Regions from separate parts of the Halomonas sp. JS92-SW72 genome, predicted to be linked through region 3. Evidence: predicted binding sites of a transcription regulator. Region 3 holds the regulator's gene; each other region holds the start of a gene.
The links. The regulator sigma-54, encoded in region 3, starts transcription at its own class of promoters, with help from an activator protein. The targets are predictions, from matches to a motif close to TGGCACNNNNNTTGCTNT.

Region 1: a site for sigma-54 is predicted at 2,777-2,794, ahead of D1793_RS13990 (nitrate reductase). Genes of this name have one in related genera too.
Region 2: a site for sigma-54 is predicted at 4,148-4,165, ahead of glnL (nitrogen regulation protein NR(II)). Genes of this name have one in related genera too.

The regions. Positions count from the first base shown of each region.
Region 1 is NZ_CP032147.1:2,975,704-2,985,368, reverse strand. It holds gene nirB (nitrite reductase large subunit NirB) at 1-1,112, opposite strand, end outside; gene D1793_RS13995 (FAD-dependent oxidoreductase) at 1,109-2,401, opposite strand; gene D1793_RS13990 (nitrate reductase) at 2,926-5,625, shown strand; gene D1793_RS13985 (nitrate regulatory protein) at 5,659-6,957, opposite strand; gene D1793_RS13980 (MFS transporter) at 7,045-8,397, opposite strand; gene D1793_RS13975 (murein L,D-transpeptidase catalytic domain family protein) at 8,691-9,410, opposite strand; gene D1793_RS13970 (L,D-transpeptidase family protein) at 9,558-9,665, shown strand, end outside.
Region 2 is NZ_CP032147.1:1,288,313-1,297,977, forward strand. It holds gene D1793_RS06145 (hypothetical protein) at 1-413, opposite strand, end outside; gene D1793_RS06150 (hypothetical protein) at 553-1,098, opposite strand; gene glnA (glutamate--ammonia ligase) at 1,636-3,042, shown strand; gene D1793_RS06160 (DUF4124 domain-containing protein) at 3,211-3,777, shown strand; gene glnL (nitrogen regulation protein NR(II)) at 4,204-5,250, shown strand; gene ntrC (nitrogen regulation protein NR(I)) at 5,243-6,655, shown strand; gene D1793_RS06175 (deoxyguanosinetriphosphate triphosphohydrolase) at 6,713-8,053, shown strand; gene D1793_RS06180 (nuclease-related domain-containing protein) at 8,067-8,969, opposite strand; gene D1793_RS06185 (NAD-dependent protein deacetylase) at 9,093-9,665, shown strand, end outside.
Region 3 is NZ_CP032147.1:582,232-591,896, forward strand. It holds gene D1793_RS02745 (YhdP family protein) at 1-318, shown strand, start outside; gene tldD (metalloprotease TldD) at 315-1,769, shown strand; gene yjgA (ribosome biogenesis factor YjgA) at 1,959-2,498, opposite strand; gene pmbA (metalloprotease PmbA) at 2,613-3,953, shown strand; gene D1793_RS02765 (HPr family phosphocarrier protein) at 4,173-4,442, opposite strand; gene rapZ (RNase adapter RapZ) at 4,445-5,365, opposite strand; gene ptsN (PTS IIA-like nitrogen regulatory protein PtsN) at 5,410-5,874, opposite strand; gene raiA (ribosome-associated translation inhibitor RaiA) at 5,882-6,190, opposite strand; gene D1793_RS02785 (RNA polymerase factor sigma-54) at 6,378-7,790, opposite strand; gene lptB (LPS export ABC transporter ATP-binding protein) at 7,945-8,670, opposite strand; gene lptA (lipopolysaccharide transport periplasmic protein LptA) at 8,679-9,185, opposite strand; gene lptC (LPS export ABC transporter periplasmic protein LptC) at 9,182-9,665, opposite strand, start outside.

The sequences.
Region 1 (9,665 bases), 1.7 Mb from region 3:
ACCAGGCGCTTGCCGTCGCTGGAGACTACCAGCTTGCGATACTGCTGCTTGAGCGGGTCGAGAAAACGGAACTGGCGTGCTCCGGGAGTACGGTCGCCGTGGGCGTCGCCGATGGAGCCCACGTCGACGCCCATCAGCTTGAGCTTGGTGCTCATGTCGGCGCCCTTGAAGGGCTCGTTGCCTTCTAGCAGCGTGGCGGCAGCGGCCTTGGCCATCTGGTAGCCGGGGGCAACCAGGCCGAAGATGCTGTTGTTCCACAGCGCCACTTCGCCGACGGCGAGGATGGCCGGGTCGCTGGTCAGGCAGTTGTCGTCGATCACCACGCCGCCGCGCTCGCCGATCTCCAGGCCGCAGTCGCGGGCCAGTTCGTCGCGTGGGCGAATGCCGGCGGAGAAGACGATGAGGTCGGTTTCCAGCACTTTCTCGTCCTGGAACACCATGCGGTGGCGGCTGCGTTCGCCGTCGACGATCTCCTGGGTCGCGCGGCCGGTGAGCACCTGCACGCCCAGCGATTCGATCTTCTCGCGCAGCAGCTCGCCGCCTTCGGTGTCCACCTGCATCGGCATCAGCCGCGGTGCGAATTCCACCACGGCGGTGTCGAGGTTGAGCCCGCGCAGGGCGTTGGCGGCTTCCAGACCGAGCAGGCCGCCGCCCACCACCACGCCGGTGGCGGCGCTTTCGGCGGCTTCGCGGATGGCGTCGAGGTCTTCCAGGGTGCGGTAGACCAGGCAGCCCTCACGGTCGTTGCCGGGGATCGGCGGTACGAAGGGGTAGGAGCCGGTGGCCAGCACCAGGCGGTCGTAGGGGTAGCGATCCTGGTCGGTGACCACCTCGCTGGCATTGCGGTCGATGGCGAATACCGCTTCGCCCAGGCGCAGCTCGATGCAGTGCTCGGCGTAGTAGTCGGCGGTGGAGAGCGCGAGCGAGGCGGCGTCGCGGCCGCTGAAATACTCGGAGAGGTGCACGCGGTCGTAGGCCAGGTGACGCTCCTCGCCGAACACGGTGATGGCGTAGCGCTCGGTGGCGCCGCGCTCGACCAGCTGCTCGACCAGGTGGTGGCCGACCATGCCGTTGCCAATGACGATCAGTTGCGGTTTGACGGGCGTGTTCATGCGGCCTCCTTCGCGGGGCGTTGCGGTGATTCGTTCGATGCGTCGTCGAGCAGGGCCTGGGCGTCGGCGGCGCCGAGCAGCAGGGCGGCGCGACAGTCGCTGAGATCGCGCCCGGCCAGGGCCTGCTCGAAGTACCAGGGGCCGGAGGCGGTGTCGCCGTAGAGCACGGCACCTTCCAGGCGGCCGTCACGCAGCAGCAGGCGGCGGTAGTCGCCCTGCTGAGGGTCGCGATAGCTGAGCACTTCGTGTTCGGGCTCGGGCTCGGTGGGGCCGAAGGCGTAGAGCGAGATGCCGCTTACCTTGAGCCGGGTGGCGCTGGGGCGCTCCGCGTAGCCGCCGACCGCTTCACCGGCGAGGTGGGCGGCGAGCACCTCGACCTGGCGCCAGATCGGTTCCACCAGGCCATAGGTGTGCTGTTCGAACTGGCAGCATTCGCCGAGGGCGAAGATCGCCGGGTCGGAGGTGGTCAGGTACCCATCCACCCGGATGGCGCGGTCCACCGCCAGGCCGGCGGCTCGCCCCGGCTCGACGTTGGGCGCGATGCCGATGGCCACCACCACGCAGTCGGTGGGCAGGCGGCGCCCCCCCTCGAGGCAGACGGCGGCGACACGGCCCTGGCCATCGTCCTCGAGGGCGGCCAGCCGGGCACCGGTGATGACCGCAAGCCCGCGGCCGACGAGCTCCTGCTCGAGCAGGCCCGCAGCGGTGGCATCGAGCTGGCGGTTCATCAGGCGCTCCGCCCGCTGCAGCAGGGTGACCGCCATGCCGCGCTTGCGCAGCCCCTCGGCGGCCTCCAGGCCCAGCAGGCCGCCACCGATCACCACGGCGCTGCCGCCGCGGCTGGCGCAGTCGGAAAGGGTGGCGGCATCGTTCAGGTCGCGGAAGGCATGGACGCCCGCGAGCCGGATGCCGGGCAGCGGCGGCAGCGCCGGGTGCGAGCCGGTGGCCAGCACCAGGCGGCCGTAGGCCAGGTGGCGTCCGGCATCGGTGGTCAGGCGTTGTGCCTGACGATCGATCTCGGTGACGCGCTCGCCGAGGATCAGCTCGATGCCCTGCTCGGCATACCACTCGGCCGAGCGCAGGGTCAGGGTGTCGCGCTCCAGTTCGCCGGCCAGCAGCGGCGAGAGCAGGATGCGGTTGTAGGCGGGAGTGGGCTCCTCGCCGATCACCGTGATGCGGGCAGGCCTGGCCGGCTGCCTGAGCAACGCTTCCAGCAGCCGGTGGCTGGCCATGCCGTTGCCGACGATGACCAGCGGGTCCTGGGGTGCCTGGGTGCTGTGCGGAGGCATGGAGCTCCTCCTCTGCCTGTGGGTGAACGCAAAAGGGCGCCTCGACCCCGTCTCGTGGAGAGACGGGTGCGAGGCGCCCTTGCCTGATGTTCGTTGACGGGCGATCGCCGTTGATCGCCGCCTGAGCAGACCCATCAAGAATCTCGCCAGCAGGCGGCTGTCGCGCCAGACATGCCATTTAATCAATGGCTTGCCGAGGCCCGGCGGCGGCGTGGCGGGAGAGGGCGGGGGCCGGGGGAGCGCCTCGCTGGTGCAGCGGAAGGAGGGTGTGCACCGCGATGAGGCGGGTTTCGGCGGCGTCGACCCGGCGCGAGGTGGCACCCCGTGGCGGGCACGGCGCGAAATGCCAGGCGTCAGGCACGGGGTAGGGCGGGTTGGCACCCCGCTTGCATCGCCCTGAGTATCCATAAGGCGCCATGTCGGCGCCTCTCGGGGCAACGACGCCCGCCGCTTCCTGGCCAGACCGGGACGCGGCGGGCGTCTGCGTTCATGGGCCCTGGAAACGATAACAGCGGGAGACTGCCATGCGGCAAATCAGCACCACCTGTCCCTACTGCGGCGTCGGCTGTGGGGTCCGGGCGACCCTGGCGGACGGGCAGCTGACCGCGGTGGCCGGCGATGCCGACCATCCGGCCAACCACGGACGCCTCTGCGTCAAGGGCTCGGCGCTGCACGAGACCCTGGGCGAGCAGGGCCGGCTGATGCGGCCGCGGGTGGACGGCTGCGAGGTGGCGTGGGCCACGGCCCTGGAGGCCGTGGCCGAGCGGCTGGCGGCCACGCGACGCGAGCATGGCAAGGAGGCGGTGGCCGCCTACCTCTCGGGCCAGCTGCTCACCGAGGATTACTATGTTGCCAACAAGCTCTTCAAGGGCTTCATTGGCACCCCGCACCTGGATACCAACTCGCGGCTCTGCATGGCCTCGGCGGTGGCCGCCCACCGGCGCGCCTTCGGCGCCGATGCGGTGCCCTGCAGCTACGAGGACCTGGAGGAGGCCGAGCTGGTGGTGCTGGTGGGCTCCAACCTGGCCTGGAACCACCCGGTGCTCTACCAGCGCCTCAAGGTGGCCAAGACCCGCAACCCGCTGATGCGGGTGGTGGTGATCGACCCCCGGGTCACCGACAGCTGCGAGATCGCCGACCTCTACCTGGGCCTTCGCCCCGGCAGCGATGCCCGGCTGTTCAACGGCCTGCTGGCCTGGATGGCCGACCGTGGGAGGCTCGATGCCCTCTATCTGGCGCGCCACACCCGGGGGCTCGACGCGGCCCTGGCGGCGGCCCGGGAGGATGACGTCTCGCTGGCGGCCGTGGCCGCCGACTGCGACCTGGACCCGGAGCGCCTGGAGACCTTCTACTACTGGTTCGCCAGCCAGCTCCACGTGGTGACCCTCTTCTCCCAGGGGATCAACCAGTCCAGCAGCGGCACCGACAAGGGCAATGCGATCATCAACTGCCACCTGGCCGGCGGCAAGCTGGGCCTTCCCGGGGCCGGCCCCTTCTCGATCACCGGCCAGCCCAACGCCATGGGCGGCCGCGAGGTGGGGGGCCTTGCCAATCAGCTGGCCGCCCATATGGACTACGACAGCCCCGGCGCCATCGAGCGGGTCACCCGCTTCTGGTCGACGCCCTCGCTCACGCCGACCCTCCCCGAGGCTCCCGGCCACAAGGCGGTGGAGCTGTTCGAGGCGATCGAGCGCGGCGAGATTCACGCCCTGTGGATCATGGCCACCAACCCGGCGGTGAGCCTGCCCCGTGCCGACCGGGTGCGGGCGGCGCTCGAGCAGTGCCCGCTGGTGATCGTCTCCGAGTGCGTTGCCGACACCGACCTGCTGGCGTACGCCGATATCGTGCTGCCGGCATCGAGTTGGTCCGAGAAGGACGGCACCGTGACCAACTCCGAGCGGCGCATCTCCCGCCAGCGCGGCCTTCTGCCGCCGCCGGGGGAGGCGCGCCACGACTGGTGGATCATCTGCGAGGTGGCCCGCCGGCTGGGCTACGGCGAGGCCTTTCCCTATGCGCACCCGGCGGAGATCTTCGACGAGCACGCCCGGCTCTCCGGTTTCGAGAACCTGGCCGGCACCCCGGGCGAGCGGCTGTTCGATATCTCCGCGCTGGCCGGGCTCGACCGCGCCGACTATGACGCCCTCTCGCCCATCCAGTGGCCGGTCACGGCCGCCGCGCCCCGCGGCACCGCGCGGCTGTTCGAGGAGGGCCGCTTCGCCACCCCCGACGGCCTGGCCCGCCTGATCCCGGTGCGCCCCCGCGGGCCCGAGCAGGCGCTCTGCGCGGCGCGACCGCTGCGCCTCAACACCGGGCGCATCCGCGACCAGTGGCACACCATGACCCGCACCGCCCGCTCGCCGCGGCTGATGAACCACCGCCCCGAGCCCTTTATCGAGGTGGCCCCGGCCGATGCCGCGGCCTGGGGCGTGGCCGACCAGCAGCTGGCCCGGCTGCGCGGCGCCGGCGGCGACTATGTCGGACGGGTGCGGATCGCCAGGGGCCAGCGGCGCGGCGAGGTGTTCGTGCCGATGCACTGGAGCGAACGCTTCAGCGGTGCGGCCCTGGCCGGCCGGCTGCTCGCCGCCCACCTCGACCCGCTCTCCGGCCAGCCCGAGACCAAGCAGGGCGCCGTGGCGCTGGCCCCAATGGCGATCGCCTGGGAGGCCACCCTGCTGGTGGCGCCGGATCTGGCCGGTGCGGTCGACTGGTGCGAAGCGAGCGCCTACTGGGCCCGCATTTCCCTGGCCCACTGCCAGCGCTGGCAGCTGGCCGGCGCACCCGAGAGCGCCGATCGCGACTGGCTGGCCTGGCTGGCGGCGCGGCTGCCGGTGCCGGTGAGCCTGTGGGGGGAGGACCCCTCCGGCGGGCGCCTGCGTGCCGCCGGCATCGAAGCGGGGCGCCTGCGCTGGTGGCTGATGGTGGGGCCGCCCGGCGAACTGCCGGGGCTGGCCTGGCTCGACGAGCGCTTCGCCGAGGCGGCCCGGGGCGAGGCCCTGGACGGCGCGCGGCGTCGTCGGCTGCTGGCCGGCGGTGACGCCGGCGCCGCCGACAGCGGCCCGGTGGTCTGCAGCTGCCACCAGGTGGGAAGGCGCACCATCGTGACCGCCATCCGCGACGGGGATGCCAGCATCGAGGCGCTGGGGGCGCGGCTGGCCTGCGGCACCCAATGCGGCAGCTGCGTTCCCGAGCTCAAGGCCCTGATCGAGGAGAGCTCCGCCGCCTGAGAGGTCTGCCGCCCGGAAGTGGCGAGGGTCTGGTCAGTCGCCCGGCCCATGCCGGGCCGGCTGGCGGCTCGGCAGCAGGTCGGCGAGGTCGAGGATGGCGCGAGAGAGGTCGGCCATGCTGCGGCTCTGGTCCATGGCCGTCTTGCGCATGTAGCGGTAGGCCTGCTCCTCGCTCATGGCCTGGTTGGCCATGATGACCCCCTTGGCGCGTTCGACCAGCTTGCGCTCGCGCAGCGCCTTGCGGGTGTTCGCCAGTTCGTTGCCGAGCCCCTGCAGCCGGTCGGTCTGGCTGCGCACGAGCTCGAGCAGCGAGCGATTGAGGGGCGAGGCGAGGGCCTCGGCCGTCGCCTGCCCGTCGATGCCGCCGGGCGTGGCCGCGACGGTATCGCCCAGCAGCGGGTCGAGCGCCGAGGGGCCGGTGTCACACGGCGGCGCGGCCAGCGCCTGGCGCGCGGCGGCCAGGCGCTCGGCACACAGCGAAGCCAGCTCCTCGCCCAGGCAGGCCTCGACCCGGTGCATGGCGTCGATGCGTCGGGTGGTCAGGGCGAACCAGAGCTCCCCCAGTTGCGCGGGGTCGCGCACGCCGGCCGCGGCGGCATCCACCGGCGCTGCCCCGGCGATCTCGCGCAGGCGCTGGACCGGTGCCAGGTTGCTCTCCGGCAGGGCGGCCTCCCAGCAGGTTCGGGCCTCGGGGCTGGCGAACTCCAGGAAGGTCGCGAAGCAGCGCGTCTGGGCCTCGAGCAGCCGCCCCAGCAGCCGGCGATGGGCGGCGTCGAAGCCGCCGGCGGTGAAGCCGTGGGCGCCGCAGGCGCGCTCCTGGCCGGCCAGCTCCTTGCCCTTCAGCAGGTGAAAGAGGGCCACCAGGGCCAGGGTGATGCGGGTGTCACCGCCGCCATCGGCGGCCTCGAACACCAGGCCCAGCAGGCCGCCGATCAGGCCGTTGTAGTCGCGCGTGGCGTCGTCCGGTGTCATCCGTCGGGTGGCCACGGCGCCACGCACCGTCTCCAGGGCGTCCAGGGCCTGCCACACCTCCGCGCCGCGGCGCAGCAGCCGGGCCCCCTGGGCCGTCTGCTCCGGGAGATCGGCAAGCTCCGCGAGGCGCCGCCGGACGGCCAGCTCGGCCGACTGGCTGTCGGCGATCTGCTCGCTGCGGTCGGCAGCGAAGCGCCGCCCCGCCGAGGCCAGGTAGATGGCGCTGCAGCCGCGCTCCTTCTGCAGCGCATGGATCAGGCGACCGGTGTCGATGACGATGCCGCAGGCCGCGGAGAGCTGCTCGAGGGCGCCGAGCTCGCAGCGCCTGGCGGCCTGTCGCAGGCGTGATGCCGATGTCATGGGGTAACCTCCCTGGCCAGGACGACCGCCGCCCCGGGCGGGCGGCGGTCGGTGATGGGGGCGAGGCGGCCACGTCGGCCGCCAGGCTCAGCGCAGCGAGAGGGCGCCGGCACCGGCGTCCTCGCCCAGGGCGTCCCGGTACGCCTTGGCCTCCTCGGCCTCGGTCTCGTCCGAGAAGCGTACCAGCAGCGCACAGGAGGCCAGCACCAGCACGGTCAGGCCCAGGTAGAAGAGCCCCTGCTGGTAGGTGATCGCCTCGGAACGGAACAGGAAGGCGGCGGCCACCGCCCCCACGTTGCCGCCGGCGCCGACGATGCCGGCCACCGCGCCCAGCGCCTTCTTGTTGATGAAGGGCACCACGCCATAGGTGGCGCCCTCCGCCATCTGCACGAACAGGCTGAACACCAGCATGATGCCGATGGCGTAGGAGAGCACGTGCATCTGGGAGAAGGCGACCAGGGCGATGCCCTCGCAGATCAGGGCGATGAACAGCCAGCGCACGCGGCCCTTGAGGCCGCCATTCCTGGCGAACAGGTCGGAGAAGATGCCGCCCAGGGTGCGGGCGAAGACGTTCATCAGCCCGAACAGGCCGGCGAGCATCCCGGCCATGGCCAGGGTCAGGTCGAAGTGGTCGAAGAAGTAGATGGCGGCGATGTTGTTGATGGTCAGCTCGACGCCGAAGCAGATCGCATAGACCACGAACAGCGCCCAGACGCGGATGTCCCGGGCGGCGGCCATGAAGCTCTTGCCGGCGCCGTGTTCGCCCGTGGCCTCGGGCAGCTCGCCGCGTGCGCGCAGCTCGGCGAAGTTGCCGTTGGGGGCGTCCTGGGTGAACAGCCAGTAGCCGATGCCGGTGGCGAACATCACCACGCCCGGCACCACCATGGCCAGGCGCCAGCCCAGGGTCTCGCTGACGCCGAGCATCAGCAGCCCGGAGAAGATCAGCGGCATCAGGATCTGGGTGGTGCCGCCGCCCAGGTTGCCCCAGCCGGCGCTGGTGGCGTTGGCGGTGCCCACCACGTTGGGGGCGAACATCATGGTGGTGTGGTACTGGGTGATCACGAAGGCCGCGCCGATGGCGCCGATGGCCAGGCGCGCCAGCAGGAAGGTCTCGAAGCTGTTGGCGAAGCCGATGCCCATCACCGGGATCGAGCCCAGCAGCAGCAGGCCCGAGTAGGTCTTGCGCGGGCCGATACGGTCGCAGAGCACGCCAATCGCCAGGCGCACGATCACGGTGATCAGCACCGAGGCGATGATGGTGTTGCCGATCTGGGTCTGGGTCAGGCTGAGGTCCTCGCGGACCACCGCCATCAGAGGGGCGATGCCGAACCAGCCGAAGAAGCAGATATGGAAGGCGAACCAGGAGAAGTGGAAGGCCCGCATCTGGGGAGTGGTGAAGTCCAGCAGGCGAATCCTGTTGGCCTTGTTGAGAATGTTCATGGCGTTACCTCGCGGATCAGTCAGTCGCGTTAGCAAACGAGCCCTTCGACGTTGAAGGTCAGGTTCGACGCACTCGTGCTCCACGGAGCCTGGTCCACGCCCAACAGGTCTTGATCCGTATTAAGCAAGCGATCTGCCATTTGTGGATTTTTTATCAGGATTTCATTGGCTTGATAGAAAAACCGAGGGCCGCCCGCGTCGGGCGGCCCTCGGTTCAGCGGGGCAGGGGCTTTCTGATGGTGCAGTGCGGCACGGGCGTGCCCGATCCTGGTGCCGGCGGCGGCACCCAGGAGTCAGCGCAGGGCCAGCTGGCGGTCGTCGCGGTCGCAGGCCAGGAAGGCGGAGCCCTCGAGCCACTCCGGGTCCGGGTAGTAGACGAACAGGTACTGCTCCTCCTTGATGCTGTCGATCAGCGGGTAGGTGACCTCCTGGCGCACCGCCGGACAGCCGTGGCTGCGGCCCAGGCGGCCGGTCTGCTCGATGAACGACTCGCTGACGTAGTCGGCGCCATGGATGACGATGGCGCGCTGGTAGGCCAGGTCATTGACGCCGGCTTCCAGCCCCTCCAGGCGCAGCGAATAGCCGTTGCGCCCGTAGTAGCTGTTCATGGTGCGAAAGAGCCCCAGGCTCGACTGGTAGCTCTCCGGCACGTTCGAGAAGGTGGTGGCCATGGCGTCACCGGAGCCGCGGCCGTGGGAGACCAGCTCCTCGAACATCAGCTCGTTACGGGGCAGGTCGAAGACCCACAGGCGCGGCTCGGTGGAGGGCAGTGAGTAGTCGATCACCGCCAGCCGCCTGGCGTCCGGGTCGGCACAGGCCAGGGCATTGGCGGCCAGCGACAGCACCTGAGGGTCGGCGCCGGGGGCCAGGCGGGTCAGTCGCTGGTCCAGGGTCTGGCCCGGGAGGGCGTCGGGATGCAGGGCCTGGGCGAGGAAGGTATCGGCATGAACCTGGCCGGCAGCGAACAGCGCGCAGCCGGCGAGCAGGGGGAGCGGAAGCAGGGAGCGAGTCATGAAAACACTACCTCGAGAATCGGTCACGGGCCGAGGGCCAGGCAAGACGAAGCGGGGCCCGCTTCCCTGTGGCCCCGCACCTGGGACTATTATGGAGAGAGAGGCAGGGAAAGCCAATTTAGCCTTAAACGATAAAAGGAAGTGAACATGCGGCCATTTGTCACCATCCTCGCCATCTTGGCGCTGATGCTCTCCATGTCGGTCGGCGCGCAGGAGGCGCCGCGAGAGGCCCCGCGCGGCGATCTGAAGGCAGAG
Region 2 (9,665 bases), 710 kb from region 3:
GGAATGGCCGCGGTGAGGGCCAGCACATGCCAGCGCCGCTCGCCGAGGATCAGCAGCAGGCCGGCGATCATCGCCGGGGCCACCCAGGTCAGCGGCAGGCGGTCGATGGCCACGATGAAGGCCAGCACATAGAGAAAGGGCCAAGTCTGGTGCCAGAGGCCCAGCAGGTCGGGCCGGGCCACGAAGGGCTCGCGGGTGCGCAGCAGGGCGATGGCGCTGAGCAGGCTGAGGGCGAGGGCACAGACCAGCATGATCCAGGCGCCGAGGGTGGCCAGGGTGCGGGGGTGCATGCCGACGGCGAAGCCACGGCCGCCCCAGGTGGGAATGACCCAGGTGAGCAGGAGCACCGCGACGGCGGCAACGCCCAGGCCGGACCAGAAATTCTTGCGCTGGATGGAGGGGTTGGCGGTCATTTTTTGTCGTGTACGGCCGGTTGATCAGTAAAGTCCGTACCCTATCGGCGCCGGATGGCAGGCTCAATGCGTGCCTACGACGGGCAGTCAACGTATGCAGGATAGTCGATCGACGGTCGGTCGGGTCCGGCGGCCAGTGTCAGGCGTCGGTGGGCCTTGTCCGGGCACCGCAGGCGCGCAGGCGTTCCAGCAGCTCGTCCAGGGCGCCATCGTCCAGCTCGGGGTCGCAGCCGCCGATGCGATCGAACCAGGCGCGGGACAGGCACAGGCCTTCGCCACGGGGCAGGCGACTGATCCTGAGCCAGACCAGCAGGCGCCGCTGCGGGCCGCGCTGCAGGGAGGGGAGGAGGGCGACATCGGCCCGGCCTGCTGACACCTCGGCGGCCAGCCGGGAGAGCGTCTCGGCGCTGGAGACGCTGCCGATGCCGGGAAAGATCAGCAGCGGGCCAGGGCTGCGGGCGATGGCGTCGTTGAGGCGCTGCCCCAGGGGGGCGGGAATGACGCTGAGCAGGCGTGCACCGTAGCGGTGCGCCATGGGGGGCAGTCGGGCATCGCCGGTGTCGTCGATGATGGCCAGCGAGAAGGTCTCGGCACGCGCGAGCGGCGCCACGACCGCCAGCTGCCGAGGCAGGCGGGAGCCGGCGCTGCGGGCGTCGATCAGAATGCAGCCGGTGACGTCAGCCATGCGAACTCCGCTCCAGTAGGCCGCACCCTTGGGTCGTGGGTCGGCTGCCAGGAGTTCGCTGCCGGTACCTCGAGGGGTGGTGTAATGAAGTGTAGCCGTTAGTGACTCTAGGTATCAAAGGGGTTCGGTGGGAAATCTCTGGACGCTCCAGGATGGCGGTCCCCTCCGGGAGGGGCGCGGGACCTGCGATGCCTCGAGCGCCCTTCAGCGGTGCATTGGTGAATCATTTCGCACTTTCATGGTGCAAAGGATGGGGCTGGACGATGTTCCCGAGGGGCGCCCGGCGGGGCGTGATTCAGGCTGGTGCGCCGAGGTGTTTCGTTTTCATTTTTTAAATCAGCATGTTGCCCTTATTTTGCCGCATCGGGGTGCAGTGTTGGCATGAGGCGTGCATTGTATTGGGCAGCGTCGGAGAGAATGCCGGCTGCCGTGGGCAGGGTGTCCACGGCGTGCTACAACTTCGCAGTACCCCGAATTCGACGTATCCCGATCTCGCATCACCAAGGCTTCGAGCCAAGTTCAACCCTGGAGGACACCATGTCTGCCAAGACTCTCGCCCTGATTGAAGAACATGACGTGAAGTGGGTCGACCTGCGCTTCACCGATACCCGTGGCAAGGAGCAGCACGTCACCATCCCGGCCCGCGATGTGGACGAGGAGTTTTTCGAGAACGGCCAGATGTTCGATGGCTCTTCCATCTCCGGCTGGAAGGGCATCAACGAGTCCGACATGATCCTGCGTCCGGAAGACGGCACCGCCTTCCTCGACCCCTTCACCGAAGACGCCACCCTGGTGCTGCGCTGCGATATCATCGAGCCGGCCACCATGCAGGGTTACGAGCGTGACCCGCGCTCCATCGCCAAGCGCGCCGAGGCCTACCTGCAGTCCACCGGCCTGGGCGACACCGCCTTCTTCGGCCCCGAGCCCGAGTTCTTCATCTTCGACGAGGTGCACTGGAAGTCCGATATCGAGGGCTCCATGTACAAGATCACCTCCGAAGAGGGCGCCTGGGCCACCGACCGTTCCATCGAGGGCGGCAACCTGGCCCACCGCCCGCGGGTCAAGGGCGGCTACTTCCCGGTGCCCCCGGTCGATAGCTTCCACGATATCCGTGGCGCCATGTGCAACACCCTGGAGGCCATCGGCCAGACCGTCGAGGTGCACCACCACGAGGTGGCCAACGCCGGCCAGAACGAGATCGGCGTCAAGTTCAACACCCTGGTCAAGAAGGCCGACGAGGTCCAGGAACTCAAGTACGTGATCCACAACGTGGCCCATGCCTACGGCAAGACCGCCACCTTCATGCCCAAGCCGCTGGTCGGTGACAACGGCTCCGGCATGCACGTCCACCAGTCCTTCTGGAAGGATGGCAACAACCAGTTTGCGGGCGACGAGTACGCGGGTCTCTCCGAGATGGCCCTCTACTACATCGGCGGCATCATCAAGCACGCCCGTGCCCTGAACGCCTTCGCCAACGCCTCCACCAACTCATACAAGCGTCTGGTGCCGGGCTTCGAGGCGCCGGTGATGCTGGCCTACTCGGCCCGCAACCGCTCCGCTTCCATCCGCATCCCCTACACCGCCAGCCCCAAGGGCAAGCGCGTCGAGCTCCGCTTCCCGGACCCGACCGCCAACCCCTACCTGTGCTTCGCGGCGATGCTGATGGCCGGCATCGACGGCATCAAGAACAAGATCCACCCCGGCGACGCCATGGACAAGAACCTCTATGACCTGCCGCCGGAAGAGGGCAAGAAGGTGCCGACCGTGGCCCACAGCCTCGACCAGGCCCTGGATGCCCTGGACAAGGATCGCGCCTTCCTGACCGAGGGTGGCGTCTTCACCGATGACATGATCGATGCCTACATCGAGCTGAAGATGGAGGACGTGGAGCGCATTCGCATGACCACCCACCCCATCGAGTTCGACATGTACTACAGCTGCTGATGACGGCAGCGGCCAGGCGCGACGCGACCTGGCCCGGCATCGACGCCCCGGCGTTGATCGAAAAGGGGTTCCGCCATGGCGGAACCCCTTTATCTTGTTCACTATCCAAGCAGGGGTAAGGCAACACCATCCACAGACCGCCAGGAAGGCGGCACGCAGGGGGTATCCATGAACAAGGCCTTGATGGCCCTGGCGGTGGGGCTGTCGTTCAGCCTGGCGGCCCAGGCCCAGACGATCTATCGCACCACCGATGCCCAGGGCAACGTGGTCTTTACCGACAACCCGGACCGGGGCGGTGAGCAGGTGGAGCTGGCGCCGCTGACCGTGGTGCCCTCCAGCGGCGAGGTGCGCCGCGGCGAGCCGGCGCCACAGCTCGAGGCCAGCGGTGCCGCCGCGGCGACGGGCTCACCCGGCCAGCCCTTCATGCCCTACGACAGCTTCCGCATCCTCTCCCCCAGCCATGAGCAGGCCTTCCCGGTGGGGGCGGCGGGTAACGTGCCGGTGGAGCTGGGCATCCAGCCCGAGCTGCGCGAGGACCATCGCGTTCGCCTGCTGGTGGACGGCCAGGTGAGCCAGACGGCGATGCATACCACCGCCTTCATGGTGGCCAACATGAACCCCGGCGAACACGTGCTGCAGGCGGAGCTGCTCGATGGCAGCGGCGCCGTTCGCCATCGCAGCTCGCCGGTGACCATCTATGTGCACCGGGCCAGCGTCAACCGCCCCGCCGATTAGCTGCCCCCTCGCTGGGCGCCCTGGCCGTGGTGCCCGGACGGCAGCCCGAGGCCCTGTCGCCCCCCGCATGGCGACCGCTGGCCGCCCCATGGCGGCGGGCCGATCCACTCGCCCGTGAAGCCGCCGCCCCCGCCTGCCGAGGCGCCGTCGCCGCTACGTCGCGGTGCGGAATCGCTGCGACGGCTGCCCGACGATGACCCGCCGCTGCGCCGTCATGAGGAGCGCGGCACCTCCCGCTGAGCCCTTGCGGGGCACTCGGTGCACCGGCATCGTCCGTCGCGCCGTGCAGTCGTTCCTTTTCTGCACTATTTTGGTGCGACAAGGTGGCGATCCGCCGCCGCGGAGCCCCTGGCGGTGGGCCTTGCGAGTCTGGCGCGCTTCTTGCAATCGCTTGGTGTCTACCCTGGATTCGATATGGCCCCTTCGATGTATCAACGCTTGATGGAGCACCTCACCACCGCCGTGGTCCTGCTGGACGGCGAGCTGAGGCTGCGATGGATGAACCCTGCCGCCGAGGCGCTGCTGGCGAACAGCCTCAGCCGGGTGCAGGGTGTGGCGCTGTGCGCCCTGATGGAGAGCGACGATGGGCTCGGCGCGGTACTGGGCAAGGCCCGGGACGAATTTCACCCCTTCACCCAGCGCGAGGCGCGCCTGACCATGCTGGGCGGCGAGGCGCTGACGGTGGACTACACGGTCACGCCGCTTTCCCGGGAGGAGCTGCTGCTGGAGATCGAGCCCCGCGACCGGCTGATGCGCATCTCCCGGGAGGAGGCGCTGCTGACCCGCCAGGAGACCATCAAGGTGCTGACCCGAGGCCTGGCCCACGAGGTGAAGAACCCCCTGGGCGGCATCCGCGGGGCGGCCCAGCTGCTGGAGCGCGACCTCGACGACCCGGACCTGAAGGAGTTCACCCGGATCATCGTCGAGGAGGTCGATCGGCTGCGCGATCTGGTGGACTCCATGCTGGGCCCCAACCGGGTGACCCGCCACGAGCCGCTCAATATCCACAAGGTGCTGGAGCGGGTGCGCTCGCTGCTGAGCGTCGAGCACCCTCAGGTGCGGGTCGAGCGCGACTACGACCCCAGCTTGCCCGACCTGGCCGGCGACGAGGCCCAGATGATCCAGGCGGTGCTCAACGTGGCCCGCAATGCCGTGGAGGCGATGACCGAGTCGGGGACGCCCGAGCCGCGGCTGGTGCTGCGCACCCGGGCGCGCCGCCAGTTCACCCTCGGCGCCGAGCGCCACCGCCTGGTGTGCGAGGTGGCGATCATCGACAACGGTCCCGGCGTTCCCGAGGCGCTGCGCGAGACGCTCTTCTATCCCATGGTCTCCGGCCGCGCCGAGGGCAGCGGCCTGGGGCTCTCCATCGCCCAGGCGATCCTGCACCAGCACCAGGGCCTGATCGAATGTGATTCCGAGCCAGGCCAGACCGAATTCCGACTGCTGATTCCCCTGGAGAAGCGCCATGACTGACGCCGCTCGCGTGGTGGTCGTCGATGACGACCGCGCCATCCGCTGGGTGCTCGAACGCGCCCTCGCCCAACCCGACCTCGACGTTGAGTGCATCGAGCGCGCGGACACCGCCCTGCAGCGCCTGCTCGACAATCCGCCCGACGTGCTGGTCACCGACATCCGCATGCCCGGCATCGATGGCCTGGACCTGATGGCCCGGGTGCGCGAGGCCCACCCGGACCTGCCGGTGATCGTGATGACCGCCCACTCCGACCTGGACAGCGCGGTGGCCTCCTATCAGGGCGGGGCCTTCGAGTACCTGCCCAAGCCCTTCGATGTCGATGAGGCGCTGGCCCTGGTGCGCCGTGCCGTGGCCCACGCCCGGGAGCGCCAGCGCCCGGTCATCGTGCCCGAGGGGCTGGATGCCGAGATCATCGGCGAGGCGCCGGCCATGCAGGAGGTATTCCGCGCCATCGGCCGGCTGTCACACTCGCACATCACCGTGCTGATCAACGGCGAGTCGGGGACCGGCAAGGAGCGGGTGGCCCGGGCGCTGCACCAGCACAGCCCGCGGGCCGGCAAGCCCTTCATCGCCCTGAACATGGCGGCAATCCCCAAGGACCTGATCGAGTCCGAGCTGTTCGGCCACGAGAAGGGCGCCTTCACCGGCGCGGCCGCCCAGCGCCAGGGCCGCTTCGAGCAGGCCGACGGCGGCACCCTCTTCCTGGACGAGATCGGCGATATGCCCGCCGAGACCCAGACCCGCCTGCTGCGGGTGCTGGCCGACGGCGAGTTCTACCGGGTCGGCGGCCACACGCCGGTGAAGGTGGACGTGCGCATCATCGCCGCCACCCACCAGAACCTCGAAAGCCTGGTGGAGGATGGGCGCTTCCGCGAGGACCTCTTCCACCGCCTCAACGTGATCCGCGTGCACCTGCCGAAGCTGGCCGAGCGTCGCGAGGATATCCCGCGGCTGGCCCGTCACTTCCTGGCCGAGGCCGCCAAGGAGCTCTCCACCGACGTCAAGGTGCTCACCCCCGAGGCCGAGAGCCACCTGACCCGTCTGCCCTGGCCGGGCAACGTGCGCCAGCTGGAGAACACCTGCCGCTGGCTGACGGTGATGGCCTCCGGGCGCGAGATCCTGGTGGAGGACCTGCCCCCGGAGCTGCGCCACGAGGACGGTAGCAGCGTCCCCAGCGGCGACTGGCGCACCGCCTTCCGGGACTGGGCCGACCGGGCCCTGGCGGCGGGGCATACCCACCTGCTGGAAGAGGCGGTGCCGGACTTCGAGAAGATCCTGATCGAGACCGCCCTGCGCCACACCGGCGGGCGCAAGGGGGAGGCCGCGGAGCTGCTGGGCTGGGGGCGCAACACCCTGACCCGAAAATTGAAGGTATTGCTGCCGGCGCTGGCCGACGGGGAGTAGGGGCTGGGCGGCGGCGGCCGGGGCTGCCAGAATGGGGTTCTCAAGGAGAGAACGCCCATGACGCAGATGAGCTGGGAGCGGCTGCTGGACCCGAGCCGCCTGCACGATGCGCGCGCCGGCGGCGCCCGCGACGAGATCGGCCGCAGCCCCTTCCACAAGGACCATGACCGCATCGTCTTCGCCGGCTCCTTCCGGCGCCTGGGGCGCAAGACCCAGGTGCACCCCCTCACCGACAACGACCATATCCACACCCGCCTGACCCACTCCCTGGAGGTGGGCTGCGTGGGGCGCTCGCTGGGGATGATCGCCGGCGAGCGGCTCAGCGGCCGGCTGCCGGCCTGGATCACCCCGGCGGACCTCGGCGTGATCGTCCAGGCCGCCTGCCTGGGCCACGACATCGGCAACCCCCCCTTCGGTCACGCCGGCGAGTACGCCATCCGCGACTGGTTCAAGCGCGCCGAGAGCGACGGCAGCGGCCTGCTGGAGGGGCTCTCGCCCCTGGAGCGCCAGGACCTGCTCACCTACGAGGGCAACGCCCAGGGCTTTCGCATCGTCACCCAGGTCGAGTACAACCAGTTCCGCGGCGGCATGCGGCTGACCACGGCGACGCTCGGCACCATGCTCAAGTACCCCTGGACGGTGGAACACGGCGGGGCGGCCGGCAAGTTCGGCTGCTACCAGAGCGAGCGGGAGCTGCTGGTCGAGGTGACCGAGCGGCTGGGCCTGCTGCCCCAGGGAGCGGGGCGCTGGTGTCGCCATCCACTGGCCTGGCTGGTGGAGGCCGCCGACGACATCTGCTATGCGCTGCTCGACCTGGAGGATGGCCTGGAGATGGGCATCCTGCGCTATGAGGAGGTGGCGGAAATCCTGATCCAGATCGCCGGCGGCGCCCCCGACGACTACGCCGCCATGCAGCGCCTCGGGGTCTCCCAGCGCCGGCGCATCGCCGCCCTGCGCGGGGCGGCCATGGAGCGCGCGGTGAACGACGTGGGAGCGGTCTTCGTGCAGCACGAGGGGGAGTTGCTGGGCGGGCGCCTGCGCCAGGACCTGCTGGAGCTCTGCCACCCGGACCTGGGTTGGGGCGTGGCCTCGGCCAAGCAGCTGGCCCGGGAGCGCATCTTCCAGAACGAGCGCAAGGCCAAGCTGGAGATCGGTGCCTACACGACCCTGGGCATCCTGCTGGAAGCCTTCATCGGCGCGGCCCATGAGCTGCACCATACCGGCCACTCCACCTTCAAGCACCAGCGGGTGCTGGCGCTGATCGGCGAGAATACCCCGCGCCCCTCCTGGTCGCTCTACGACAGCTATCGGCGCATGCTCGATTTCATCGGCGGCATGACCGATCACTATGCAGTGGATCTGGCACAGGAGATGGGCGGCCGGCTCAGGGGCGACTGAGCCCCGGGGCGGCTCAGCCTCGCTCGGGCAGGCGCTCGAGGCGAGCGGCGCGCTCCAGCAGCACGCCGATCACCGCGTCATGGGTCTCGGTATCGAAGTCGCCGGGGCAGAGCTCACCGAGCTGATCGGCGAGGCGCTCGCCGCTGACCACCAGCAGGTCCTCGGGGCCCTGGCGGGCGTCCACCTCCCAGCCGGGCAGGGTCAGCACGCCCATCACCGGGACCGTGCGGCCGGTGAGCTCGGAGAGCCAGTGGCCGAGCCACAGGGTCAGCTCCCGGGTCTTCTCCAGCGGGGCATGCTCGCTCCAGCCGGGGAAGCGCAGACGCTGCGGCTCCACCGTGACCAGATTGATCTCCTTGCCGGAGGGGGTGAAGGGGCGGGTGCGGGCCCGGGTCTCCACCACGAAGACGCCGCAGGGCGTGACCACCACATGGTCGATGCGGGTGCCCTTGGCCGGCACGTCGTGGAACACATAGTAGGGGTGGGCCTCGGGGCGGATCAGCCGCTCGAGCTCCTGGCCCACCGCCAGCTCGCAGGCCAGGCCCAGCTTGAGACGCCGGATGCGCTGGAAGTCGCGCATCAGCAGGAAGCAGAAGAGCAGCACCAGCAGGGTGCTGAGCACCCCGTAGAGGGACCACTCGACCCAGTCCTGCTCGCTGGCGAAGAGCATGCGGCCCATGCCGTAGACCAGCGGTGCCAGGGTGGCGATCGGGCCCAGGGCGCCGTTGAGGAAGAGACCGGCGAAGGCGCGGTCCAGGCGGTCGCGCAGGCCCTGGCCGGGCTCGCGCAGCGGGTGGGCGTCGAAGGGGGAGCGTACCCGGGCGTCGTGGAGGTTGCGCAGCGCCACCACGATCACCGCCAGCGCGGCAAGGGGGAACAGGAAGATCAGGGGAAGCAGGTATTCCAGCCAGGCCATCGGGGTTCCTTGCCCATCAGTCAGGGAGAGGCGGAGTGTCGGGCCCATTCTAGACAACCTCTGCCCTTCGGGGCCATGCTCTTTCGGCACTCGGCATCAACGACACCCCGGGGAGAGCGCGGTATGACGACAGCCATCCAGGGCATGACGCTCGGCAGCGAGGCCCAGCGGGCACTCGGCGACTTTGTCCTGCGCCATCCGCGCCTGGCGGTGCTGACCGGTGCCGGCGTCAGCACCGCCAGCGGAATTCCCGACTATCGGGATGCCGCCGGCGCCTGGAAGCGCTCACCGCCCATGCAGCATCAGCAGTTCATGGGCAGCCATGCGGCGCGCCAGCGCTACTGGGCGCGGGCCCTGGCTGGCTTTCGGGTGCTCGGCACGGCGCGCCCCAATCCGGCCCATCGGCGGCTGGCCGAGCTGGAGGCCATGGGGCGGGTCAGCGGGGTGATCACCCAGAACGTCGACGGCCTGCACCAGCGTGCCGGCTCCCGGCGGGTCATCGATCTGCACGGCCGCGCCGACCGGGTGCGCTGCATGGGCTGCGGCGCCAACCGCATGCGCCACGACCTGCACGCCGAGCTGGCGCGGCTCAATCCTGGCTGGGCCGAGGTGGCGGCCCGGGCGGCACCCGATGGGGACGCCGACCTGGAGGCGGACTTCTCCGACTTCCGGGTGCCCGGCTGCTCCCGCTGCGGG
Region 3 (9,665 bases):
AGCGGAGCGGCGACCCTGTATGGTGGCATACTGGAGACCCGGGGCCCGGTGACGGTCGACGGCCCGGCCACCCGCTTTACCCTCGAGGGGCGCGTCGACCTGGCGCGGCGGGAACTGGATCAGCGTCTGGGGGTCACGGTACCCATCAGCCGCAACCTGCCGCTGGCCGCGGTGCTGGCCGGGGCGCCGGTGGTGGGGGGCGCCCTGTTCATCGCCGACCGCCTGTTCGGTGACGCCCTCGACCGCGTGACCCGAATTCATTATCGCGTGCGGGGTCCCTGGACCGCGCCGCAGATCTCAGTGGAAAGTGCCGAATGACTGCGACCCGACGTTCACTGCTCGACGAAGCCGAAGCCTTCCTGCTCACCCCAGGGGGACTGACCCTCGATGATCTGGACCTCGGCCTCGGCCATGCCCTGGGGCCGGGGATCGACTACGCCGACCTCTACTTCCAGCGCAGCTGGCACGAGGGCTGGGTGCTCGAGGACGGCGAGGTGAAGGAGGCGAGCTACAACATCGACGGAGGCGTCGGCGTGCGCTCCCTCTCCGGCGAGAAGACCGGTTTCGCCTACTCCAACCAGATCACCGCCGACGCCCTGGCCGAGACCGGCCGCACCGCCTCCGGCATCGTGCGCAGCGGCACGCGCCTGGCACTGGCGCCGCGGGTGGTGGTGCAGAGCGACGCCCGCTACGGCGGCGTCGACCCCCTCACCGGCCTCTCCGCCGAGGAGAAGATCGCCCTGCTCAAGGAGGCGGATCGGGTGGCGCGGGCCGCGGATCCGGCGGTGAGCCAGGTCAGCGCGTCCCTCACCGGCGTCCATGAGGTGGTACTGGTGCGCGCCAGCGACGGCACCCTGGCGGCGGACATCCGCCCCCTGGTGCGCTTCAACGTCAGCGTGATCGTGGTGCGCAACGGCCGCCGCGAGCGCGGCAGCGCCGGGGGCGGCGGTCGCTACCCCATGGCCCGACTGCGCGATGAGGGGGTGGCCGAGCGCTTCGCTCGGGAGGCGGTGCGCCAGGCGCTGGTCAACCTGGAGGCCATCGACGCGCCCGCCGGCCAGCTGCCGGTGGTGCTGGGGCCAGGCTGGCCCGGCATCCTCCTCCATGAGGCGGTGGGCCACGGCCTGGAGGGCGACTTCAATCGCAAGGGCAGCTCGGCCTTCGCCGGCCGGATGGGCCAGCGGGTCGCGGCCCGGGGCGTCACCGTGGTCGACGACGCCACCCTGGTCGACCGCCGCGGCTCCATGACCATCGACGACGAGGGTACGCCGGGACAGTGCACGACGCTGATCGAGGACGGCATCCTCACCGGCTACATGCAGGACAAGCTCAACGCCCGGCTGATGGGCATGGCGCCCACCGGCAACGCCCGGCGGGAGTCCTTCGCCCACCTGCCGATGCCGCGCATGACCAACACCGTCATGCTGGCCGGCCAGGACGATCCCGCGGATATCCTGAAGAGCGTCAAGCGTGGCCTCTATGCGGTGAGCTTCGGCGGCGGCCAGGTGGACATCACCTCGGGCAAGTTCGTCTTCTCGGCAAGCGAAGCCTACCTGGTGGAAGACGGCAGGATCACCGCGCCGGTGAAGGGCGCGACCCTGATCGGCAACGGCCCCGAGGCCATGGGGCGGGTCTCGATGATCGGCCACGACATGGAGCTGGATACCGGCATCGGCGTGTGCGGCAAGGAGGGCCAGGGCGTGCCGGTGGGGGTGGGCCAGCCCACCCTGAAGCTGGACGAGCTGACCGTAGGCGGCACGGCGTCCTGAGGGAACGTGCCTGCGCTCGCCCATACGGCGTTGGCGTTCGGCTCGCCATGCTCATTTAGGGCCCCTAAACTCCGCTGGCTCGCCGAACGCCGCCGGTGACCCACAGGGATGTGGGAAATGCGTAGGCCCGCAGGGAGCGGGTCTAGCCCTGACCTTCGCTCGGCGACGTTCCACCAGGCGGAGGGGGGCTTAAAGCCCGGCGGTATCGCGGATCAGCTTGAAGAGCTTGCGGGCACTGGCGGGGGGCTTGCCCCTCTCGCGCTCGCGCTGGGCGTTGCGGATCAGCTGGCGCAGCGCCTGGCGATCGACCTCGGGATAGTCGGCGATGAAGGCCTCCACGGCGGCGTCGCCCTCGTCGAGCAGGCGGTCCCGCCAGGCCTCCAGGCGATGGAAGGCGTGGTCGCGGCGCAGCTTTTCCTGCTCGATCTCGTCGTAGACGGCCTTGATCGCTTCGAGGTTCTCGCGGCGCATGACCTTGCCCACATACTGCATGTGGCGCCGGCGCCCTTCGTGGGAGCGCACGCGCGAGGTCTCCTCCACGGCGGCCAGCATGTCGTCGGAGAGGGGAAAGCGGGCGCGCTCGGCGGGGGTCATGGCGATGATCGCCTCGCCCAGCGCCTGCAGGGCATGCATCTCCCGCTTGAGCTGGGACTTGCTGGGGCGTTCGTCTTCGTCGGGCTGCTGCTGGATCAGCTGGTCGAGCAGTTCGAGGGGGGAATCCTGGGACATGCCGCATCCATGGTTGGGCTTGAGAATGGCCACAGTATACCAGCCCGCGGCGGCGGGCTTGAGCGCAACATCACGAAGAGTTGGCCCGCGGGGCCGGCAGACGAGGAGAGACCCATGACACAGGCATTCGATGCCGCCGCCCAGCAGGCCCTGCTGGAGACCCGCGCCCAGATGGCCCTGGAGCTGGCCCGTCGGCTCGGCGCCGACGCCTGCGAGGTGGGCGCCAGCGTCGACCAGGGCGTCGGCGTGAGCGTGCGTGAGGGCGAGGTGGAGACGGTGGAGCTCTCCCGGGACCAGGGCATCGCGGTGACGGTCTACGTGGGCAAGCGCAAGGGCAGTGCCTCCTCCACCGACGCCGGGGAGGCGTCGATCCGTGCGGTGGTGGAGAAGGCCCTGGCCATCGCTCGCCACACCGGCGAGGACCCCGCATCGGGGCTGGCCGACGCCGAGCTGATGGCGCGTGAGCTGCCCGACCTCGACGTCCACCACCCCTGGCCACTCTCCACCGAGGAGGCCATCGAGCTGGCACTGGCCTGCGAGTCCGCCGGCCGTCGCCGCCCGGGCATCATGAGCTCCGACGGCGCCTCGCTCTCCAGCGGCGAGGGCGTGCGAGTCTACGCCAACAGCCACGGCTTCCTGGGCAGCCAGCGCGGCAGCCGCCACTCGCTCTCCTGCATGCTGATCGCCCAGGACGAGAGCGGCATGCAGCGCGACTACGACTACACCAGTGCCCGCCATCCCCGCGACCTGCTGGCGCCCGAGCGGGTGGGCGAGAGCGCCGCCGAGCGCACCCTGCGCCGCCTGGGGGCCGGTCGTCCGGCGACGGGGCGAATGCCGGTGCTGTTCGATCCCACCCTGGCGGGGGGGCTGGTCGGCTCGCTGATGGGGGCCATCGCCGGCGGGGCCCTCTATCGCCAGGCCTCCTTCCTCTGCGACCGTCTCGGCGATGCGCTCTTCCCCGAGTGGTTCAGCCTTCAGGAGCGCCCCATGGAGAGGGGCGCCATGGCCAGTTCGCCCTTCGACGGCGACGGTGTGCAGACCCGTGACAACGTCTTCATCGAGCAGGGGCGCCTGGCCAGCTACATGCTCTCCGCCTACAGCGCTCGGCGGCTGGGGATGCAGACCACCGGCAACGCCGGGGGCGCGCGCAACCTGCGCATCGAGGCGCCGCTGGCCTCGCGCGAGGAGCTGCTCTCGCGCATGGGGCGCGGGGTGCTGGTCACCGAGCTGATGGGGCAGGGGGTCAACGCCGTGACCGGAGACTACTCCCGCGGGGCGGCAGGCTTCTGGGTGGAGAGTGGCGAGATCCAGCACCCGGTGGAGGAGTTCACCATCGCCGGCAACCTGGAGGCGATGTTCAAGGGCCTGGCCGGCATCGGCAGCGATACCGACACCCGCGGCAGCATCCATACCGGCAGCTGGCTGATCGACGAGATGACCGTCGCCGGCAGCTGAGGCTCGGGTATCCTCCCTCGCCCGAGGCTGCGCTCACGATCCCGGGAATGAAACCCTGACACTTCGCTTGCGTCTTGCGGGTCGGGCCGGAACAAGGTCCCTCTTGCCGACCCTGAATCGGCTTCCCTGCCGATTCACCCGCGACGCCGCACTCGTGGTCAGCATTCCCGGGTAGATATCGTTTCGCTGCCGCCTCGAGCGCTTTCTCGCTGACCGCAGCTATTCATCCTCGTGAAAGCGAGCCTCGAACAGCGCCTCTATGGCGTCGAGGGCCGCCTCGGCGTCCTCGCCCTCGGCGGTCACCGTGAGCTCGGTGCCGCAAGGAGCGGCGAGCATCAGCAGCGACATGATGTTGGCGGCGTCGCCGCGCATGGGCCCGTTGGCCACGCTGATGGAGGCGGCGAAGGGCTGGCAGCACTGCACCAGCTTAGTGGCGGCGCGCGCATGCAGGCCGCGCTTATTGCTCAGGGTCAGCTTGCGTTGCGGCACGCTCAACTTCCTTGATGAGGTGTGACGTCGGTCGCCGGGTCCGGCAACGGGGGCAGGGTGTCATGGATGCCCAGCTCGCGATGGCGCAGCCGGACCAGGGGGTGGGAGGCGGCCAGGCTCGCGGCCAGGCGCTCCGCCAGGTAGACCGAGCGGTGCTGGCCGCCGGTGCAGCCGATGGCCACCGTGAGGTAGCTGCGGTGGCTGGCCAGGTAGGCGGGCAGCCAGCGCTCCACCCAGGCCTGGATATCGGCGCGCATCGCCTCCACCAGGGGGTAGGTCTCGAGGAACTCGATGACCGGCGCGTCGCGGCCGGTGCTGGCGCGCAGCTGCGGGTCCCAGTAGGGGTTGGGCAGGCAGCGCGCATCGAACACCAGGTCGGCGTCCAGCGGCACGCCGCGCTTGAAGCCGAAGGACTCGAAGGTCAGGGTGAGCTGGTCGGGCTGGTGGCGGGCCACCTGGTCGGCGATACGGCGCCTCAGTTCGTGGACCGATAGCCGTGAGGTGTCGATGACCAGGTCGGCCAGGTCACGGATTTCGGCGAGGGCCAACTCCTCGGAATCGATCGCCTCGGCGAGCGTCATCTGGCTGTCCCGGGTCAGCGGATGGCGGCGCCGGGTGGCAGAGTAGCGCTCGAGCAGGATGCGCGCATCGGTGGTCAGGTAGATCACCTGGCAGGCGATGCCGCGGGCCTGGAGCGCCTGCAGCTGGGCGGGAAAGCTCTGCAGGGCCTGGGGCAGGTTGCGGGCGTCGATGCTGACGGCGATGGAGGAGCGTGGCGACTCCGAGCTGCCCAGTTCATCGACCAGCGAGCCGAGCAGCATGGCCGGGAGGTTGTCGATAGCGTAGTAGCCGAGATCCTCCAGGGCCTGCAGCGCGATCGACTTGCCCGAGCCGGAGCGGCCGCTGATGATCACGAGCTGCATGGGGGATCTCCTGGTCGTCAATCTGGCCGGGCGGCCCGTGGGCGCTACCCCTGCCGTCGAATCGCCTCGATGAGCCGTTCGTGGAGCTCGCGCTGGCTTTCGCTGCGGCGCAGCCCGCTGCGGGTGTCGGCGTCGTTCATCACCCCGGCCACTTGGGCAAGCAGGGCGAGGTGGGCGTCGTCGGCCTCCTCGGGGACCAGCAGCACGAACACCAGGTCGACGGGTTCGCCGTCGATGGCGTCGAAGTCCACCGGCTCGGCCAGCTTCAGGAAGCCGGCGATGGGGGCCTTGCAGTGAGGGCTTCTGGCGTGGGGGATGGCCACCCCGTTGCCGATGCCGGTGCTGCCCAGGCGCTCGCGCCCGATCAGCCGGCTGAACACCTCCTGGCTGTCGAGGCTTGGCGTATTCTGTGCGATGAAGGTGCTGAAGAACTCCAGCACCCGTTTCTTGCTGCCCCCGGGTACGCCGAACAGGGTGCGCTCCGGGGGCAGGATGGCTTCCAGTGACATGATGGGCTCAGCGAGCGCCGGCGCCCTGGGCGCGGGCCTGGGCCTTCTCCTTGTGCTTGACCAGCTGGCGATCCAGCTTGTCGGCCAGAGCGTCGATGGCGGCGTACATGTCACCGTCCTGGGCTTCGGCATGCAGGTCGGCGCCGGCGGCATGCAGGGTGCAGGCGGCGTGCTGGCGCTCCTTCTCCACGGACAGGGTCACCTGCACGTTGGTGATGTTGTCGTAGTGGCGCTCCACGCGAGCCAGCTTCTCGTCCACATAGCCACGCAGGGCATCGGTCAGTTCCACATGATGGCCGGTGATATTGACTTGCATGACACGCTCCTTGCTCGTTGGTTGTGGGTCGATTGTAACCCTTTTTCCTGCCTTGCATACCCCCCGGTCTGCCGCCGCCGCGGCGGGCCTGATGCAGGTCAGCGAAGCGCGGGCGGGTGGCGGTTGGCACGCGACGCAGCCGGCGTTCCGGGGCATGCTGGGAGATGGGGTCGGTGCCGCGCTGGCATCATCTCAGCCGCTTGCGCTCGCTGGAGGAGGGGATGCCCATCGCCTCGCGGTACTTCGCTACGGTCCGGCGGGCCACCTGGATGCCGGCCTCCTCGAGCAGGGCCACCAGCTTGCTGTCGGAGAGCGGCTTGCGCGGCGGCTCCTCCTGGATCAGCTTGCGGAGCCGCGCGCGGATGGCGGTGCTGGAGTGGGCGTCGCCCTCGCCGTTGCCGCCCACCTGGCTGGAGAAGAAGTACTTCAGCTCGAACACCCCTCGGGGGGTGTGGATGTATTTCTGGGTGGTGACCCGGGAGATGGTCGATTCGTGCATCTCCACGGCCTGGGCGATATCGGCCAGGATCAGCGGCTTCATCGCCTCCTCGCCCTGCTCCAGGAAGTCGAGCTGGCGGGCCATGATCTCGCGGCCCACCCGCAGCAGGGTGTCATTGCGGCTGGAGAGGCTCTTCATCAGCCAGCGCGCCTCCTGCAGGTGGTCCTTGAGGAACTGGTTGTCCTGGCTCTTGTCGGCGCGGCGGATCAGCGCCGCGTAGTCGGGCTGGATGCGCAGACGGGGCAGCGCCTCCTGGTTGAGCTCCACGTGCCAGCCGCGGCTGTCCTGGCGTGCCACCAGGTCGGGGATCACGTAGTCGTTCTCGAGGCTGGCGTAGGCGCTGCCGGGGCGCGGGTCCAGGGAGCGGACCAGGGCGATGGCCGTTTCCAGGGCGTCGTCGTCGAGGCCGAGGCGGCGCTTGAGCAGGCGGCGGTCGTCGCCGGCCAGGGCCTCGAGGAACTGGCGCACCAGGCGGCGCGCCTGGGGTAGCAGCGGGGTGTCGTCGGGCAGGGCGGCGAGCTGCAGCATCAGGCACTCGCGCAGGTCCCGGGCGAAGACGCCGGTGGGCTCGAACTGCTGCAGGCGCAGCAGCACCTGCTCCACCTCGGCGCTGCGCAAGCCGCCGAGCCCCTGGGACTTGAGGCCGTCGCGGATCTCGTCGAGGGGTTGCGCCAGGTAGCCCGCGCTGTCCACGGCATCGATCAGGCTCTCGGCGATCTGCTGCTCGCGGGGGTCGAGGTCGGTCATCGCCAGTTGCCAGGCCAGGTGGCCCTGCAGGCTCTGTGCGCTCGCCTCGCGCTCGAAATCGGGGCCCTCGCCGCCGGCCGGCGCCCCCAGGTCCTGGTAGGTGTCCGACCAGTCGCTGTCGGTGCTGAGTTCGTCGGGAATCTCGCTGGCCCAGTCGTCCTCGGGGGCCTCGCTCACCGTCTGCTCGCCGAAGCCCTCATCGAGCTCCAGCATGGGGTTGGACTCCAGCGCCTGCTGGATCTCCTGGCGCAGGTCGAGGGTGGAGAGCTGCAGCAAGGCAATGGCCTGCTGCAGCTGGGGCGTCATGGTCAGCTGCGTGCCGACGCGGAGCTGAAGGGAGGCTTTCATGGCCATCGTGATCGTCTGCCCTCTTGTGCCGGGAAGTGGCCGTAAGGCCTCACCCTAGCGCGGCCGACGCGGGCATGCAAGCGCTTGTTAAGCAACTTCTGTGCCACCCGCAATCACCATGCCGTCATCGAATAACGACAGACATATCAGAGGATTGTGCTCAGAGCCGGAAATCTTCGCCCAGGTAGACCTCGCGCACCCGCTGGTTGGCGAGGATCGCCTCGGCGTTGCCCTCGGCGATGATCTTGCCGTCACCGACGATGTAGGCGGTGTCGCAGATATCCAGGGTCTCGCGCACGTTGTGGTCGGTGATCAGCACGCCGATGCCGCGGGCCTTGAGCTGGCGGATGACCCCCTTGATCTCGCCCACCGAGATGGGGTCGACGCCGGCGAAGGGCTCGTCGAGCAGGATGAAGGCGGGCTCCGTGGCCAGAGCCCGGGCGATTTCCACCCGCCGTCGCTCGCCGCCGGAGAGGCTCATGCCGAGGTTGTCGCGGATATGGGTCACGTGAAACTCCCCGAGCAGCTGCTCGAGGCGGGCGCGGCGCCCCTCGCGGTCGAGATCCTTGCGGGTCTCGAGGATCGCCATGATGTTGTCGGCCACCGACAGCTTGCGGAAGATCGACGCCTCCTGGGGCAGGTAGCCGATGCCGGCCCTGGCGCGCTGGTGCATGGCGGCCCGGGACAGGTCCAGGTCGTCGATGGCCACCTCGCCGGCATCGGCGCGCACCAGCCCCACGATCATGTAGAAGGAGGTGGTCTTGCCGGCGCCGTTGGGGCCGAGCAGGCCGACGATGCTGCCCTGGCGGATGGCCAGGCTGATGTCCTGGACCACGCGGCGACGCTTGTAGCTCTTGGCCAGGTGGCGGGCATGGAGGGTCTTCATGGGCGGCCTTACTGCTCGGGCTGAAGGGTCATGCGGATGCGCTGGCGCCCTTCGACGCCCTCGCCCTCGCTGCGGGCCTGGACCACGCGGCGGTCGAGGAAGTACTCCAGGTAGCCGCCGTCGAAGGTGTCACCGCCCTGGTGCAGCTCGGCGCGGTCGATCAGTTCCATGCGCCGCTCGGCCACGTGGTAGATGATGGTGCGGCCCCAGCCACGCACCATGGGCTCTGCGGGATCGGGCTGCTGCTCCAGATAGGCGCGCTCGCCGGTGGCGATGGCGCGGGAGAGCTGGCCCTGGGCGTTGCGCTGGATCTCCACCCGCTCGCCGGTCAGGCGCATGCTGCCCTGGCGGATATCCACCTCGCCGGTATAGACGGCGGTGCCGGCGCGGTCGTCCAGGTCGAGCCGGTCGGCCTCCACCTCGATGGGGGCCTCGGCATCGCGGCCCTGGGCCAGGGTCGGCGCGGCGACCAGCGGCAGCAGCAGGCAGAGCAGCAGGGCGGAGGTTCGCTTCATGGCTGGGGGTCCTCTCGGGTCTCGGGCGGATGGTGGCCGCGCACATTGTCGGTCAGTCGGGCACGGTTGTCATGGAGCCAGGCGTCGAAGCGCTCGCCGCTCATGCGTTGGGGGGGCTGCTGGAGCAGGGCCGGGGTGTCGCTCCAGGCGTGGCCGCTCTCGGCGTCGTAGTGGAGCACCTCGGTGTCGAGCTGCCAGCGCTCCTCGGGGGCGTGGAGTCGGGCGCTGCCGGAGAGGGTGAGCGGGTTGCCGCCGGGACCCAGCACGCCGCTGTCGGCCTCGGCCAGCCACACTCTGCCTGCGTTGTCGTAGAGCCGTGCGTCGGGGGTCTCGAGGCGGGTGACGTCGTCGTGGGGCGTGTGCACCAGGCGTGGCGTCTCGATGCGCTGATGGGCTCGCCCCTCGCCGTCGAAGCGGGTCAGTCGCGCCCCCTCCAGGTAGAAGTCCGGCTCGCCGGCTTCGTCCCGCGGGACCGCGCCG